One region of the Turicibacter sp. HGF1 genome, then DNA from elsewhere that is predicted to be linked to it. Evidence: a T-box and tRNA genes for the amino acid it is inferred to sense, from the RefSeq annotation. Region 1 holds a T-box; the other holds one or more tRNA genes.

Region 1 (3,432 bases):
GTTGAAGATGGCTGCACTGATTTCTTCCGTGACATAATTTAAAACATGTTGATGCCCATCAAGGATTAATGAAACATTCTCAAGTTTTGCTTCCTCAAGTTTTGCCTTCGTACTATCGATGGCCTCTTGTTGGACATCAAAACTAAATACTTTACCAGACTCCCCAACAAGTTTTGCCAAAAATAAGGTGTCGTATCCATTACCAGCTGTGGCGTCGATTACTGTTTCTCCGGAAGATACAATTTTTTCCAATAGAGACTTTGAGAAAGGTAAGACGCGTTCAAGTGTTAGAGCCATTACACTTCCTCCTTCTTATACAGACGTCCTTGGTATGTATGACGTTCTTTCAAACGAGCATCAATCGCATTTAAGACTTCCCATTTTTTTAAACTCCACATTGGACCAATTAATTCTTCACGTACGGCATCGCCCGTTAAGCGATGAATGACCATTTCAGGTGGTAGAATTTCTAATTGATCGACGACTAAATCGATGTATTCATCTTTATCCATCAATTGAAGCATTCCTTTATCAAGCATTTTGTGCATTGGTGTTCCATCGATGACATGGAGTAAGTGAATCTTAATTCCTTGAACGTCAAGTTTCGCAACAGCTTTTGCTGTTTCAAGCATCATTTCACGTGTTTCTCCTGGTAATCCATTAATAATATGGATAATCACATCGATGTTATGTTTGCGAAGTTTTTCAACTCCCTCGACAAGCGTTTTAAAATCATGTCCGCGATTAATTAATTTTCCAGTTTGATCGTGCATCGTTTGAAGCCCCAGTTCAACCCATAAATTCACGCGTTGATTTAACTCACCTAGATACTCAACCACATCATCTGGTAAACAATCTGGACGCGTTCCGATTGAAAGTCCGACAATATTCGGATCACATTCTAAAACGGCTTCGTATTTTCGTTTTAACACCTCAACGGGAGCATGAGTATTGGTAAAAGCTTGGAAGTAGGCGATATATCCCGCTTCAGGCCATTTTTGATGCATCATTTCGCGCACTGAATTAAATTGTGTTTTTAAATCATCTTCAGGTTTTCCGGCGAAGTCTCCACTCCCTTTTGTACTACAAAACGTACATCCACCGTACTTGACAGTACCATCAATATTCGGACATGTAAATCCAGCATTGATCATAACCTTAAAGATTTTTTGATTATATTTTTCACGTAAATGATAATTTAACGTGTGATATCGTTTGTCTGAATAAGAATATTGAAAAGGATTATCCATGATAACGTCTCCTATCTAATCTAATATATCGTCGTATGTTTATGAATCTTAGCCTAAGTCAATCTAGAGTGAATGATCAGATTTATTAGGCATTTAGTCATCTCTCTTTCATTATTTTATCATACTGAACAAAATCTTTGAAATTTAACACGGTTTTTATCGTAGAATTATTAAAAAATGTTGTATTTTATGAAAGTTTTGATATAATCTTTCTTATAATAACTTATAAAGCTATGAAGAGGACTAGTAGTAAGGATGTCTGTTTTAGAGAGCGAATGGTTGGTGGAAATTCGCACAGAACACTTGTGAACTCACCTTGGAGTTGCAGTTGTGAAACTTTAGTAATGGCTGCCGTATTTCTTGCGTTAAAAGAATGGAGAGGTAAGACTGGTTTTTTGTCTTACAACTAAGGTGGTACCGCGTTTATGACGTCCTTAGAACTTTCAGGGTACTTTTTTTTATGCCTTAAAATGAAGACCTTTCCTTTATTAAGGTATAAAAAAAGTAATAGACACAAATTATTAGGAGTTATTTCTAATAATTGGGATTATAAGTTATGCATTGAACAGGTTATCGTTCATCTGAATTTGCTTTTAAAAAGTCAAATTTAGACTACAATAAAAATTTGCTCAAAAACTGGAGAAAGTCTTTAAAGAAGAGAATCTTTTTTCAACGGATGAGCCCACAGGAGGAATTCGTCATGGCATTTGAACACAAACAAATCGAGAAAAAGTGGCAAAACTATTGGCTTGAAAATAAGACATTCAAAACGTCTGAAGACAAGTCAAAACCTAAATTTTATGCATTAGATATGTTCCCATATCCATCAGGAGCAGGGTTACATGTTGGTCACCCTGAAGGATATACAGCGACTGATATCGTATCTCGTATGAAACGTATGCAAGGATACCGCGTTTTACATCCAATGGGATGGGATGCATTCGGTTTACCTGCTGAGCAATATGCATTAAACACAGGAAATGATCCTCGTGAATTTACAGATATCAATATCAATACATTCCGTAACCAAATTCAATCATTAGGCTTCTCATATGATTGGGATAAAGAGTTAAATACAACAGATCCAAAATACTACAAATGGACACAATGGATTTTTACTCAATTATATAATATGGGATTAGCTGAGATTAAAGATATCGAAGTTAACTGGTGTGAAGGGTTAGGAACTGTTTTAGCAAATGAAGAAGTTTTAAATGTCGATGGTAAAATGGTGTCTGAACGTGGAGAGCATCCAGTCATCAAAAAGCCTATGAAACAATGGGTTCTTAAAATTACACACTACGCTGAGCGTTTACTTGAAGATTTAGATGGTCTTGATTGGACTGAAAGCATTAAAGATATGCAACGCAACTGGATCGGGAAAAGTGAAGGGGCTTTAATTAACTTTAAAATTGAGGGTCACGAAGAATCATTCGATGTATTTACAACTCGCCCGGATACAGTATTTGGTGTGACTTATGTGGTATTAGCACCAGAACATCCATTAGTATCAGTGATTACAAGCGATGAGTGCCGTGCATCAGTTGAAGCGTACCAAGAAGCATCTAAAGCAAAATCAGATTTAGAGCGTACAGAATTAAATAAAGAAAAATCAGGTGTTGCAACAGGTGCTTATGCGATTCACCCAATCACAGGAGATTTAGTTCCAATCTGGATTGGAGATTACGTATTAGCAAGCTACGGTACAGGAGCTGTTATGGCGGTCCCTGCACATGATGAACGTGATTTTGAATTTGCTAAAAAATATGATTTACCAATGAAAGCTGTTTTAGAAGGTGATATGACAGAAGGTGCCTTCACAGGAGATGCTGCACACATTAATTCTGACTTTATCAATGGAATGAACAATACAGATGCAAAAGCTGCTGTTATTAATTGGTTAGAAGAAAATCAAAAAGGATCTCGTAAAGTTAACTATAAATTACGTGACTGGTTATTCTCTCGTCAACGTTATTGGGGAGAACCATTCCCAGTTATTATGTGGGAAGATGGAACAATGTCAGTTTTAGAGGCAGACCAATTACCACTCGAGTTACCGGTTATGGATAACATTAAACCATCTGGAACTGGAGAATCTCCACTTGCAAATGCGAAAGAATGGTTAGAAGTTGTACGTGAAGACGGAGTTAAAGGTCGTCGTGAAACAAATACTATGCCACAA
Region 2 (3,432 bases), on a different contig from region 1:
ATCGGACAAGGGATTGGAGAGCAATTATTAAATTATTTAATTACAGAATCTGAACAAAATGGGATTTGGAGTTTGATTTCAGGTATATTTCCAGAAAATGTAGCAAGTCTTAGGTTACATCAAAAATGTGGATTTAGATATGTGGGATATCGCGAAAAGATGGGGAAAACAAGAGAAGGCGTCTTTAGAGATGTTTTGTTTATGGAAAGAAGAAGTTTAAAGGTTGGGGTTTAGTTTGAAATTTTTGAACTGTTACCTGTCTCACTCCTAATGGATTGGCATATACTAAAAAGGTAAGCAGGCAAAGTGAGGGGATAGTATGGAATATGGAATTAGCGGTTACCGCTCTAGCCAGGATCATTATCGAACCAAAACTGTTGTCCAGTTAGATAAACATCAAAGTGATTTATCCGGAGATGGAGTTGCTGAAACGATTTATTTATTGGGAATTAAAAATAATGATGACTTAATTATTAATGAAATAACGTTAGTGATTGAAAATGGAAAGGATAAAGAACGTCGTTATTACGCCATTCCAACTTCAAGTGGAATGGGTGGCGGGATACATGTGGAAGATTTCAATCATGATGGACAATTAGATATTGGTGTGTATATTTTAAGTGGTGGAACCGGAAATGAATTGAAGTATTACTTGTTACTCAATCATAATCATGAATTTTGTTTAGCTTTTAGTAGTGACATGTATGAGGAAAAAATGAAGTATCAAGTTCAATATTTAGATCGATACCAAGTTGAGGTCAAAAATTTAAATTCAGAACAAACAAGGTTAATTAATTTAAAAGATAAATCACCTGAATATTTAAAGGTGATTTATGATGAACAGGGAATGTTAAAAGAACCGATTCAGGGCATCGTAGCACATGTTAGCGATGCGGATTCAATTGAGAGTAAAATGTTTGATCAAGGTAGCGATTTGATTTTAACTCACCGTATATTAGGGCGTTCTCACAATGACACGCTAGGATATGTTTCAGCTTATCTAGTTTTCGATAATGAAAAATATCATGTTTACAAGATTTTAGTTTCTCAGTAAAAAAAATAGAGATTCTAACAATTTATAGAGTAAAGAGAAAAAAAAGACAAATAATAAAAGTAAAATTGCAAAGGAAATCTTGGAGTGATTAATATGACAATTGAAGCTTTTATTTTTGGTGCTATTTTTGAAATGTGTATTACGTATCTACTTTTATGTGAACTATTCTTTTAAAAAGGTGAAGTCTATAGCTAGACTTCACCTTTTTTAAGATAGATTTAGTTTAATAACGACTTGGGTTTTCGACAGGAATAAATAGTAAGTAAGACTGAATAAGTTAGAAGCGATAGATTTAATGGAAGAAAGGATGAGTGTAAATAATAGGTTGGAGTCGTTAATGAATGACGATATTCATCTTTGATTAAAAACAAATATTGATCCGGATTTTCCTCAATTGTTTCACCGTTTGAGATTTGATCTAAAATATTCAGGTAAAAAGAGGTAGATTCTTCGTTATAACCAAGAAGTAAGTAAGTTCCATTAACGATGGTAGCGGGAACGGCCCCTTTTAGATTTTCAGGAAGATTGAATTTTTCTAGCCACTCATTAAAATAACTTTTAATTTTTTTATTTTTTATATTATAGTATCTTGCTGAAATGCCTAAGAGGTCAGAATTAGGATGAAACAGTTCCTTATATAGATTTTCTTTTAAAATCGTACAATAAGGACATCCTGTTCTTCCAAAGCTTTCAATAATAATGGTAGATTTTTTAACTTCATGATTGCTGAATAAAGGAAGATTAGGCGCTGAAAGGGTTTCGGGCTGGTTTTGATAGATTAATGAGGTGTAAAAAAAATAAATTAAGACGATTAAACTTGCTAATAAAGAATAGTTTTTCAAGTAGTTCATATTTCCCCCCACGAATATAAAACATGATTGATAATTTTACCACTTTTTGGAATAAAATTCAATCATTTAAAGTGAAACAAAAAAAAGACAACCTACATGTAGTAGGTTGTCTAATCTATTTAAATGAATGAATGGCTTGTTGGTACCAGTGGCCGGATTCGAACCGGCAAGGAGTAAACTCCGGTGGATTTTGAGTCCACTGCGTCTACCAATTTCGCCACACTGGCTTTACAAAACTAATTATAGCATGAATTTTATAAATTTCAATATTTTTCCTAAATATATTTTTAAAAATAAGATTTTTTGATTTACAAAGTTTAAAGGAGAAGGAAATTGAAAAATCGTAGCAATGATTATTTTTATTTGAAATTTGTACAAGAAAAAAGATAAAATGATGAATTTTTTAATTTTTTAAACGTATATTATGAATATAAAGCGTTTTCTTAGAGCACTTGAAACATTCGAAAATAAAATAAAGCTGAATTTTGTCGGACGACAATGTGTTGGGATGTAGAGTGTCATAAGAAAAAAGCACAAAAAATAATTTGGAGGGATTTTATATGATTATGTACTGGCAGTCAGCATCAAATAAAATAGTAAGTGAAGAAGAATTTTTAGCGTCACAAGCTGGGGTTAAACAAAAAATTTCAGATTGGGCTGAAAATGAGTTGCATTTACAAAATCAGTTACTCGAAGATTTTGTTACTGATAAAGTAGAAGAATACACACGCTCCTACCTTAAAGTAAGTTTACCATTTGAATCAGAAGCGTTTTGTCGAGAGTACCTTGAAAAGTTTTATGAAGAACATTCGGAAATTATTTCCTTATTCCCTTATGATCGATGGGCTTGGGTTCAAAAACTTGAAAATATTCATTATGGTGAATACGACATTCAAAGTGTCAGAGTCGAAAGTAAATTACTTGATCATAAAGAATTACCTTTAGTCTAATTTAATTCATTCAAGAGTAAAAGGATTGCGATTCATAGCGCAATCCTTTTTTAGCGAGTCGCTTGATTAAGTAGGAAAAGGCTCTGATTTAAAAATGATAAATCTTTTTATCTTTAAGCCTCTTTCTTAACCTTGAAATGAGATAAGAGGAAATGAAGTGTTTGTTAACCTTCAATAAGGTTTAAAATCTCGATGAGAGTCTGTAGATGATCTAACAATCGTAATTGTTTATAAAGAGGAAGATAAACTAGACCTTAGACGTTAGTTAGGAAAAAATTAAGATACTCATTCATAGATTGAAAGCTAAACTCTATGTTGAGGAATAAAGAATCCGTATCAGTAGGAAGATCATACTCTAACTATAGTATTCCTTAGTATCTTTTGATTCGTTACGATTAAATGGAAAAAATTTCTTAATAAAAATATTCAAAAAGTTATTTACAAAAGTGTTGAAATGGTTTAATATAGTCAATGTAGAAAACAACAACAAAACAACAACATGTCTCGGTAGCTCAGCAGGATAGAGCAACGGCCTTCTAAGCCGTCGGTCGGGGGTTCGAATCCCTCCCGGGATGCC

The links. A T-box is a leader RNA that pairs with one kind of tRNA and senses whether it is charged. The one in region 1 lies ahead of leuS (leucine--tRNA ligase), so its partner is inferred to be a tRNA-Leu.
Region 2: it encodes a tRNA-Leu, which carries the amino acid that the T-box ahead of leuS (leucine--tRNA ligase) is inferred to sense. The anticodon was not compared.

What each region holds. Positions count from the first base shown of each region.
Region 1 covers NZ_AEXQ01000060.1:42,749-46,180, reverse strand. Annotated here, with positions in the region: gene HMPREF9402_RS05810 (tRNA (mnm(5)s(2)U34)-methyltransferase) at 1-297, opposite strand, end outside; gene HMPREF9402_RS05805 (TIGR01212 family radical SAM protein) at 297-1,250, opposite strand; T-box leader at 1,475-1,689, shown strand; gene leuS (leucine--tRNA ligase) at 1,951-3,432, shown strand, end outside.
Region 2 covers NZ_AEXQ01000100.1:17,223-20,654, reverse strand. Annotated here, with positions in the region: gene HMPREF9402_RS10115 (GNAT family N-acetyltransferase) at 1-234, shown strand, start outside; gene HMPREF9402_RS10110 (hypothetical protein) at 320-1,054, shown strand; gene HMPREF9402_RS10105 (hypothetical protein) at 1,273-1,905, opposite strand; tRNA gene HMPREF9402_RS10100 (tRNA-Leu) at 2,046-2,132, opposite strand; gene HMPREF9402_RS10095 (hypothetical protein) at 2,466-2,855, shown strand; tRNA gene HMPREF9402_RS10090 (tRNA-Arg) at 3,357-3,432, shown strand, end outside.